Regions from separate parts of the Mesobacillus sp. S13 genome, predicted to be linked through region 3. Evidence: riboswitches for the same ligand, from Rfam matches in the RefSeq annotation. Region 3 holds a riboswitch; each other region holds the start of a gene.

Evidence for each region. A riboswitch is a leader RNA that binds a small molecule or an ion and turns the genes downstream of it on or off. The one in region 3 is predicted to bind S-adenosylmethionine.
Region 1: another riboswitch for S-adenosylmethionine. It lies ahead of LGO15_RS19435 (methionine ABC transporter ATP-binding protein); the one in region 3 lies ahead of LGO15_RS20860 (O-acetylhomoserine aminocarboxypropyltransferase/cysteine synthase family protein).
Region 2: another riboswitch for S-adenosylmethionine. It lies ahead of LGO15_RS12590 (methionine biosynthesis PLP-dependent protein); the one in region 3 lies ahead of LGO15_RS20860 (O-acetylhomoserine aminocarboxypropyltransferase/cysteine synthase family protein).

Annotation. Positions count from the first base shown of each region.
Region 1 covers NZ_CP084622.1:3,803,462-3,806,737, forward strand. Annotated here, with positions in the region: gene LGO15_RS19425 (ABC transporter permease) at 1-374, opposite strand, end outside; gene map (type I methionyl aminopeptidase) at 676-1,419, shown strand; SAM riboswitch class I at 1,601-1,704, shown strand; SAM riboswitch class I at 1,796-1,898, shown strand; gene LGO15_RS19435 (methionine ABC transporter ATP-binding protein) at 1,986-3,017, shown strand; gene LGO15_RS19440 (methionine ABC transporter permease) at 3,007-3,276, shown strand, end outside.
Region 2 covers NZ_CP084622.1:2,454,278-2,457,553, reverse strand. Annotated here, with positions in the region: gene LGO15_RS12595 (M4 family metallopeptidase) at 1-213, shown strand, start outside; SAM riboswitch class I at 851-962, shown strand; gene LGO15_RS12590 (methionine biosynthesis PLP-dependent protein) at 1,137-2,252, shown strand; gene metC (cystathionine beta-lyase) at 2,249-3,276, shown strand, end outside.
Region 3 covers NZ_CP084622.1:4,062,531-4,065,806, forward strand. Annotated here, with positions in the region: gene LGO15_RS20855 (methionine ABC transporter ATP-binding protein) at 1-292, opposite strand, end outside; SAM riboswitch class I at 550-664, opposite strand; gene LGO15_RS20860 (O-acetylhomoserine aminocarboxypropyltransferase/cysteine synthase family protein) at 777-2,093, opposite strand; SAM riboswitch class I at 2,177-2,281, opposite strand; gene LGO15_RS20865 (hypothetical protein) at 2,368-2,706, opposite strand; gene LGO15_RS20870 (MFS transporter) at 2,889-3,276, opposite strand, start outside.

The DNA of each region.
Region 1 (3,276 bases), 260 kb from region 3:
TTAAGTAAAAGTGCAAAAATGATTGGAAGCGGGAAACCAATGAGTAATTTTATCAAGCTGATACCAAGTGTGTTTTTCAGGACGATCCAAAAGTTTTCATCCTGAATGAATTCCTTGAACTGCATCAAGCCAACCCATGGTGCTTCTGAGATTGTCTTTATGATGCTGTATTCCTTAAATGCGATGATTAACCCATACATTGGGATATAGTTAAAGATGAACATCCAAACTACCCCGAGAAGAGCCATCGTTTGCAAATACTTTTGAGAAATGATTGTCTTTTTGATTTTTTTAATTTTTTCTTTTTTTGTAGGCTCTGCCAATATGGTGTCGCTGACTTGTTGTTCGACCGGCTGTTGGATCTTGACTTCCATTTCTTCACCACCTTAGTTGCTGTTGTCTTTCTTGTACCTTTATCATAGAAAAAAGGGCTTACATTTATAAGCCATCGAATTTTGCTTATGGTACCAATTTTTTAGTTTTTGGGTGATAGAGCAAAATATTGATACCATCATATTGGTATCGTTTTCACGGAAGACAGGAAGATTGTTGCTGTAAGCAGTATCCGGATTCAATCCAGACTGACCACAAACCTAAAGAATGGATTTTCAAGCTTAAAAAGGATAATCTAATCGTAGAGTTTTTTAAATCGATGCTATTGGAAAGGAATAAATTATGATTGCGAAAACAGAAGAAGATTTTAACGGATTAAAAGAAATCGGCAGGATTGTCGGCTTGATTCGCGAAGAATTAGTTGGGAAGACTGCACCTGGAATTACCACCAAAGAGCTCGATGAAATGGCAGGCAGGTTGTTTGATGAGCATGGAGCTATTTCCGCTCCAAAGGGGGAATACAATTTCCCAGGATATACATGCATCAGTGTGAATGAAGAAGTCGCCCACGGGATTCCGGGCAGCCGTGTGATCAAAGAGGGCGATATCGTGAATATCGATGTTTCCGGCTCAAAAAATGGATATTTCGCTGATACTGGCATCTCGTTCGTCGTTGGCGAAGGTGATCCGATTTTAACCAAGATTTGTGAAACGGCTGTAGAGGCTTTTGAAGCAGGCTTGAAAAAAGCGAAACCAGGCTCGAAGAAAAGCGGACTTGGCAAAGCAGTTATAGCGACCGCGCGAAAGAACGGACTGACAGTGATCAAAAACCTTACTGGCCACGGAATTGGGCGTACTATCCATGAAGCCCCCGATCACATATACAACTATCATGAGCCATGGGATGACGAACTGTTAAAAGAAGGAATGGTCATCGCATTCGAACCATTCATCTCAACACGCGAAGAAGAAGTCTTCCAAAATGAAAACGACGAATGGACCTATGTAACAGAAAACAGCTTTGTCGCTCAATGCGAGCATACGATCATCCTTTCGAAAAATGGGCCGATTGTGATTACCCGATAGAGCTCTTTTCCCGATGGAACCCCTTGCTGCTGCAGGGGTTCTATTTTTTTGGCCAATTCCTTTTATTTAATACTATATTCCTATTTTTCGTATTACTAAAAAAAATACAACAAAAATGATTGACACTTTTTCTTTGACACAGTAAAGTAATAAACAAGATTCATAACTCAATATTCGTTACTTCTTATCAAGAGAGGTTGAGGGACTGGCCCTATGACACCTCGGCAGCGGACTCCTTTGGAGGACTGTGCCAAATCCAGCAAGCGGGAGCTTGACAGATAAGAAGAGGCCGACTTTTAATTTTGATGTCCTCTTCTTTCTGAAGGGGACTTTTTGCTTTTCAAAATATCCCCACTTTTAATTTAATATCGATACTTTCTTATCAAGAGAGGCGGAGGGACTGGCCCTATGAAGCCTCGGCAGCGGACTCAAATGAGGACTGTGCCAAATCCAGCAAGCAATAGCTTGGGAGATAAGAAGAGTAATTGTCCTGCATTCATTGCGGCATGCCCTCTTCCTGTTTCCGGGAAGAGGTTTTTTTATTCATCTACAAAGGAGGAAGACAGTTGATTACGTTTGAACAAGTGGAGAAAGTTTATGAAAGCCGCGGGAATAAGGTAGCGGCACTTAATGGAATCGATCTGGAAGTTAAAGAAGGAGAGATATTTGGAGTCATTGGTTTTAGCGGTGCGGGAAAAAGCTCGCTGATCCGCTGTGTGAATTTGTTGGAACGGCCGACATCTGGAAGGGTGATTGTGGATGGCTGCGATATGACTTCCCTGTCTGTAAAAGAAGTGAGAGAGGTTAAAAAGAATATTGGGATGGTATTCCAGCATTTCAATCTTTTAAACTCCAAGACAGTATTTGAAAATGTTGCGATGCCCCTCATTCTCAGTAAGCTTCCGAAGGTGAAAATCAAAGAGCGGGTTTATCAGTTGCTCGACTTTGTCGGACTGGCTGATAAAGCAGACAATTATCCAGACCAGCTCTCGGGCGGCCAGAAGCAGCGAATCGGAATTGCCCGGGCTCTGGCAACCCAGCCGAAAATCCTGCTTTGCGATGAAGCGACATCTGCCCTGGATCCGCAGACAACCAGCTCGATCCTGCAGCTTTTGAAAAAAATCAATAAGGAGTACAACATAACGATTTTAATCATTACCCATGAAATGTCCGTCATCAGGGAAATTTGTGACAGAGTTGCTGTCATCGAGGATGGAAGAATCATCGAGGAAGATACTGTCTTCAGTGTTTTTTCAGCGCCTAAAACAGAAACGGCAAGAAATTTCGTCAGCACCATCATGAATGACAGCATTCCTGATTCCGTGTACAGGATTATTGAAGAAAATTCAGGACTGCATAAGGTATTCCGCATCAACTTTGTCGGTCAGTCAGCCGGTCAGCCGCTTCTGTCCCAGCTTTCAAAGAAATTCGATATCAACGTCAATGTTCTTTTCGGCAATATCACAGAGCTTCAAGGAATCCCATTCGGAAACCTGATTGTCGAGTTTCAGGGCAGTGATAAAGAAATTCTGAGAGCCCTTAATTTTATCGATCAGCAAAAAGTAAGCATAAAGGAAGTGACAGCACATGCTAGTTAATTCAGAGCAAATTATTCAGGCCTTAATCGAAACACTGCAAATGGTTGCGTTCTCCCTCCTGTTTTCGGCAGTCCTCGGAGTGCCGCTGGGAATCGCGCTTGTGGTCACCAGGAAAGGCCATTTACTTGAAAACGCCCCTGTCTTCAATGTACTAAACAGTCTCATCAACGTCTTTCGATCAGTGCCATTCATTATCCTGCTGGTCGCAATCATCCCGCTGACCCGGCTGATTGTTGGTACGTCAATTGGTACAGCAGCG
Region 2 (3,276 bases), 1.6 Mb from region 3:
GGCGGTTCGCATTATGGAGTATCTGTACCAGGCGTAGGAACGGATAAAATGGGCGCGATTTTCTACCGAGCAAACACAGTCTATTTCACATCTTCCACTAACTTCAGCCAGGCACGAGCCGGAGCTGTACAAGCAGCAAAAGATCTTTACGGATCCACCTCCGCAGAAGTAAATGCTGTCAATAAAGCCTTTGATGCTGTAGGAGTTTATTAATAGTTATCTATTAAGCAAGACTGGCTCATCTTTTAGAGGTGAGCTAGTTTTTTTATAGGGTTCTTTTGAAAATGAGGCTTGCTGTTTGGAATGGGTGCTGGGGTGCTCTTGACAGGTTTGCCTCCATAAACTGAAAAGCTGTCATAAAAACAGCAGATTCTTGACAGCTTTGCCCATATAAACTGAAAAGCTGTCATAAGAACAACGTATTCTTGACAGGTTTGCCCCTATAAGCTGAAAAATTGTCATAAAAACAGCAGATTCTTGACAGGTTTGCTCCTATAAGCTGAAAAGTTGTCATAAAAACAGCAGATTCTTGACAGGTTTGCCCCTATAAGCTGAAAAGTTGTCATAAAAACAGCAGATTCTTGACAGGTTTGCGTCCATAAGCTGAAAAGTTGTCATAAAAACAGCAGATTCTTGACAGAGTTATGCCTTTAATCTGAAAACCTATCATAATAACATCAGATTCATGACAGCAGTAGCCCCCTTATCCCCCAGAATCTATCAAAAACAAACTAATTCGCACACCCACCATGATTTTTTACCTATTTACTTTACCGCTTTAATTAAATGATTGACATTGACCCTGAATAGCTGTAATATTTAGAGAAATTTAATAATTCAATATTATGAAATCTTATCCAGAGAAGCTGAGGGTCCTGGCCCAATGAAGCTTCAGCAACCTTCAACCTTGTTTGTTGAAAAGGTGCTAATTCCAGCAAGTTTTTTAACTTGGCAGATAAGAAGAATGGCTATCATCTGTAAAAGTCTTCTTCTTAAGAAGGCTTTTTTTGTTTTATCAAGGACTTCCCGCATTGTTTTCTGGAGCTCATGTGGTACCTGTCTGTTTTAAGTCGAAGATCTCGTCTTTTCTCATAAAACAAAAATTGCCCTCCACTACATCATTAGGAGTGAGTCTATTGGCAGAAATCGATACAAAGCTTGCGCAGCTTGGAAACAGGAGTGAAACAATAACAGGAGCTGTCAATCCACCAATTTATTTGACTACAGCCTATCGTCATGAAGGGATCGGCCGATCAAGCGGCTATGATTATGTCCGCACCGGCAATCCTACTCGTGAAATTCTTGAGAAGGCGATCGCAGACCTTGAGGAGGGTGATCGCGGCTTTGCCTGCAGCTCCGGAATGGCAGCAATCTGGACCGTTCTTTCACTATTCGAGCACGGAGATGAATGGATTGTCTCTAAGGATTTATATGGAGGCACTTATCGTCTTCTCGAACAAGGTTTCAAAAAATGGGGATTAACCAGTACTTATACTGACATGTCTGATCTAATCGAAGTCAAATCGGCCATAACACAAAAGACGAAGGCTCTTTTTGTAGAGACGCCGACGAATCCGCTGATGGAACAAGCTGATATTGAAGCAATTGCCAAGATTGCTAAAGAAAACGGTATTCTTCTGATTGTTGATAATACCTTTTACACTCCCCTGCTGCAAAAACCATTGACTTTAGGAGCAGATATCGTCATTCACAGTGCAACTAAATATCTTGGCGGTCATAATGATGTGCTTGCTGGGCTGATCGTGGCAAAGGGTGAGCACCTATGTGAATCCCTCTTCCTCCATCATAATGGCGGCGGAGCGGTCTTAAGTCCATTCGACTCCTGGCTGCTGATTCGTGGTATGAAGACATTGTCATTAAGAATGGAACGCCATGAGAAAAATGCCAGTGAATTGGTCAGTTATTTACAGCATCATCCTGCAGTGAAGGATGTCCTTTATCCCGGAAGAGGCGGAATGATTTCTTTCAGGGTACACTCCCCTGCCATGGTCAATCCATTTTTACAAAGTCTATCAGTCATCACGTTTGCTGAAAGTCTTGGCGGAGTTGAAAGCTTTATTACCTATCCTGCAACACAGACACATGCTGACATCCCGGCAGAAATACGAGAAAAAACGGGTGTTTGTGAACGGCTGCTGCGGTTCTCGGTGGGAATCGAAAATGTGGAGGATTTGAAATCTGACTTGGATCATTCATTCAATAAAGCACGCCTGGAGGTTGAAGTTTTATGAGCCATCGATATACATTCGAAACCCAGTTGCTGCATAACAAACATAAAGTAGACCCAGCCACTGGCGGAGTGAGTGTGCCCATCCAGCATGCCTCTACCTTCCATCAGTTTTCTGCGGATGAGTTCGGAAAATATGATTATAGCCGCAGCCTTAATCCCACCAGAGAGGCACTAGAGGAAATTATAGCCGAACTGGAAGGCGGTGTCCGCGGGTTTGCTTTTTCATCTGGCATGGCTGCTATTTCAACGGCATTTTTGCTTCTCTCGCAGGGAGATCATGTGGTCGTCACCGAGGATGTTTATGGAGGAACATACCGGATGGTGACACAGGTGTTGAATCGTTTTGGTATAGAGCACACTTTTGTCGATATGACCGACCTTGAGGCAGTGGAACAAGCGATCAGGCCAAACACAGCCCTGCTATATGCAGAAACGCCTTCCAACCCCCTGTTAAAAGTAACGGATATTGCCGCGATCAGCGAAATAGCGAAGAGTCACGGTGCCCTAACCTTTGTCGACAACACTTTCATGACACCTTACTTGCAGCGTCCTCTTGAACTCGGAGCTGATATTGTCCTTCACAGCGCCACAAAGTTTTTATCCGGCCATAGTGATACGGTCGCGGGTCTAGCAGTAGTCAAGGATGAAGAACTGGCAAAAAGGCTGTATTGCCTTCAGAACTCATTCGGTGCAGTCTTGGGAGTACAGGATGCATGGCTTGTGATGCGAGGCATGAAGACTCTGTCGGTCAGAATGAATCAGTCTCAGGAAAGCGCCAAGAGAATCGCTGAATTTTTACATAAACAGCCTTTCATCAAGAATGTTTTTTACCCTGGTCTTCTGAACCACCCTCAGTCAGGCATTCAAAAGCAGCAGGCTTATGGACCCGGAGCTGTATTATCTTTTGTACTTGAGAATTCAGAGCTTTTATCTAGATTTATAGAACAACTGAAACTGCCTGTTTTTGCAGTTAGTCTTGGAGCGGTTGAGTCCATCCTCTCCTACCCCGCAAAAATGTCCCATGC
Region 3 (3,276 bases):
TTCTCGACCAGAGCAGATTGAAATGCTGGAAAATCATGCTGATTTCCTGACGGGCCTTGCGAAGTTCCGCTCCTTTAATCCGGGAAACTTCCCTTCCAGCTACTACCACTGAACCAGATGTTGGAATCTCCAGCCCGTTCAGCATCCGAATTAAAGTACTTTTACCGGCGCCGCTGTAACCAATGACTCCGTATATTTCGCCTTCCTTGACTTCAAGGTTGACATCATCTACCGCTTTAACCTCCCCTTTATTGGAAGGGTAAATTTTTCTGGCATTCTTTATCGTGATCAATTGACTCCCCCTCTTTGCAACCGAGTATTCTACACTTATTAAAACCGTTAAATCTCCTATGTTTAAGAAGGTTATCAATCTAGTTTCCCATTCCCTAACCGAAAAAATTCAAACTTTAGCTAAAATGGGAAATAGCCTCTTAATCGGAGATGATCATGCTCTCGGAAAAACTCTTTTCGAAAAACTTTTTCAAAAAAAGACAAAATAAAAGCCTTCCTGCAAGTGAGCAGAAAGGCATAGTAATAGTGGATTCCTTTCTCTCATCTGCCAAAGCAATTTGCTTTGTGTGAATTGGCACCATTTCAGTAAGCAAAGCTTAATGACGGTTGCCGGGTTTCATAGGGCACTTCCCTCCACCTCTCTTGATAAGAGCACGCTATTAAATTATCTAATCGGTTTTAAGTTACGAGTGTGATTGTAGCACGGAGTGAAAAAGAGTGTCAATAAAAATTATTCTTAAATATCAACTGGAAGCTTATGGATGTCAGGTTCCTGCCGGTACACCTGGTACTCCGGTCGCTTTTTCGATTGCCTGTTCAAGGTCTTCAATGATATCGTCCACATTTTCAATCCCGACCGAAAGACGGATCAGATCCTCAGGAACACCGGCTGCTTTAAGGCCATCAGAATCCAGCTGCTGATGTGTCGTGCTTGCAGGATGGATGATCAGGCTTTTTGCATCGCCGACATTCGCGACATGGGACCATAATTCTAATGAGTTAATTAGTTTGGCTCCTGCTTCCCTGCCTCCTTCAATCCCAAAGATGACGACTGCCCCTGCTCCCTTTGGAAGGTAGCGGTCTGCAAGACTTTTATCAGCATGGGACTCATGGCCAGGATAGCTGACCCATGTAACAGCGGGATGCGACTCAAGATAGTCTACGATTTTCCGTGTATTGGCGATATGCTCCTTCATACGTACATGCAAGGTTTCTATGCCCAAATTGAATTGAAACGCACTCTGTGGACTGATTGCCGGTCCAAGGTCACGCAAAAGCTGGACCCTTGCCTTTACGATATAAGCCGCTGCACCGATTGCCTCGCTATAGACAATATTATGATAGCTGGAATCGGGCTCATTGAAACCTGGGAACTTAGCTGATTTCCAATCAAACTTCCCTCCGTCCACAATAATTCCGCCCATAACTGTTCCGTTTCCTAACAGCCATTTGGTAGCCGAGTGGATGACGATATCGGCGCCATGTTCTATTGGCCGGCAAAGATAAGGAGTCGCAAAAGTGTTATCGATAATCAGTGGTACTCCTGCTTCATGAGCAATTTCAGCCACAGCTTCAATATCGAGGATCCTGAGACTTGGATTCCCGATTGTTTCGGCATAAACCGCTTTTGTTTTTGGAGTAATAGCGCTACGGAAATTTTCAGGATCAGTGGAATCCACCAGATGGACTTTTATACCGTACTTTGGCAGGGTGACAGCAAATAGATTGTAAGTTCCGCCATATAGATTACCAGCAGCAACAATTTCATCACCAGCATGCGCTATGTTCAGGATGGCCATCATTATGGCTGACATTCCGCTTGATAATGCAAGCGCACCAACACCACCTTCAAGCAAAGCTACTTTTTCTTCGAGGGCTGTTACGGTCGGATTATGTATCCGTGAATAGATATAGCCCGGTTCTTTAAGCGCGAATAAATCTGCGGCATGATCCGTGTTTTCAAACTGGAATGCATTGCTCGAATAAATCGGAACTGCTCTCGCCCCAGTCACCGGGTCTGGTGACTGGCCACCATGTACCCCCAGCGTTTCAATCCGATAATTTTTTTGCTCATTTGCCATCTCCATCTCTCCAATCACCATGATTATTTGGAAAAACTGATACAAAAAACCCTCTTCCTAAGAAGAGGGTGATTTATCATCTCTCCTTATCTTTGCAGAGCCAATAACTCTGCTGGAATTAGCACCGTGTTTTCACAACCGGTTGCCGGGCTTCATAGGGCCAGTCCCTCCACCTCTCTGGATAAGAATATTCAATTAAGTTTTTATTGCGTTAAAGTGATAATATCATGTGAATAGATAATGGTCAATATATTTAGACTTTTCAGATAAAGTTTTATAATGGAATCGGTTTTGTAAGGTAAAATAATGATTCCAAAACCAATTGGACTCGAAATGGACAATCCGTTTTAAAGTAATTCATTTTGACTCCATGCATCAGTTTCAGGTCTCCATCAAGTAATTGCTCCAAATAAGCATCATTTCCTGAGATTGTTACGATGTTTCCATTAGGACTAGAAAATTGGCAGTAACTGACCTTGCCATCCCTGAAGAGTAAATAGTGAATGCCATGATCAGCTTCTATTTTCAACACCAGGTCCAGTTTCTTTACTAGTTGAAAAACATGTTCCTTATTGGCAAGTACAGTTACAAACCTATCAATGCATTCTCGCATTCCGATCAACTCCCCTACCATAACTATTCCTTGAATAAGGGGAAAAACCTGTTAGAATCCTTCGACAAATAATTCGATTAAAATAGATTTTGCAACGTGTATAACGTAAAAAAAGACAATGCCCTTTGATAATTCGGCATTGTCTTTCATTTCCCGAGAAATAAATCCAAGAAAAATGGTCATCAGGCTGTTTTGGGGCTCACTATGCCGGATTTTGGCTTATCCATACTTTTAAAAACGACAAAGAAATACGTGGAACCAACTAAATACAGCATCGCAGTGATCGTAAATACGGTAGCATATCCCCAATAAGATCCGTATTTGAGGACAATCCCAGTTGACACAGGTCCCATGACGGCCCAACCGAGATTAAACACCATTTGATTCACAGAGTTGGCCAAACCCTTCATTGAGTCATCAACCTTCGACATCATTAATGACATCTGTATCGGGTTGCCAGCGTTCATAAGTGCCTGACGAAACAAAAACCCTAAAGCTGCCAACCAAAAATTTTGCGTATAGGCTGTCAGCAATAGAAACGGCAGAGATAACATCTGCAAAACCACTACT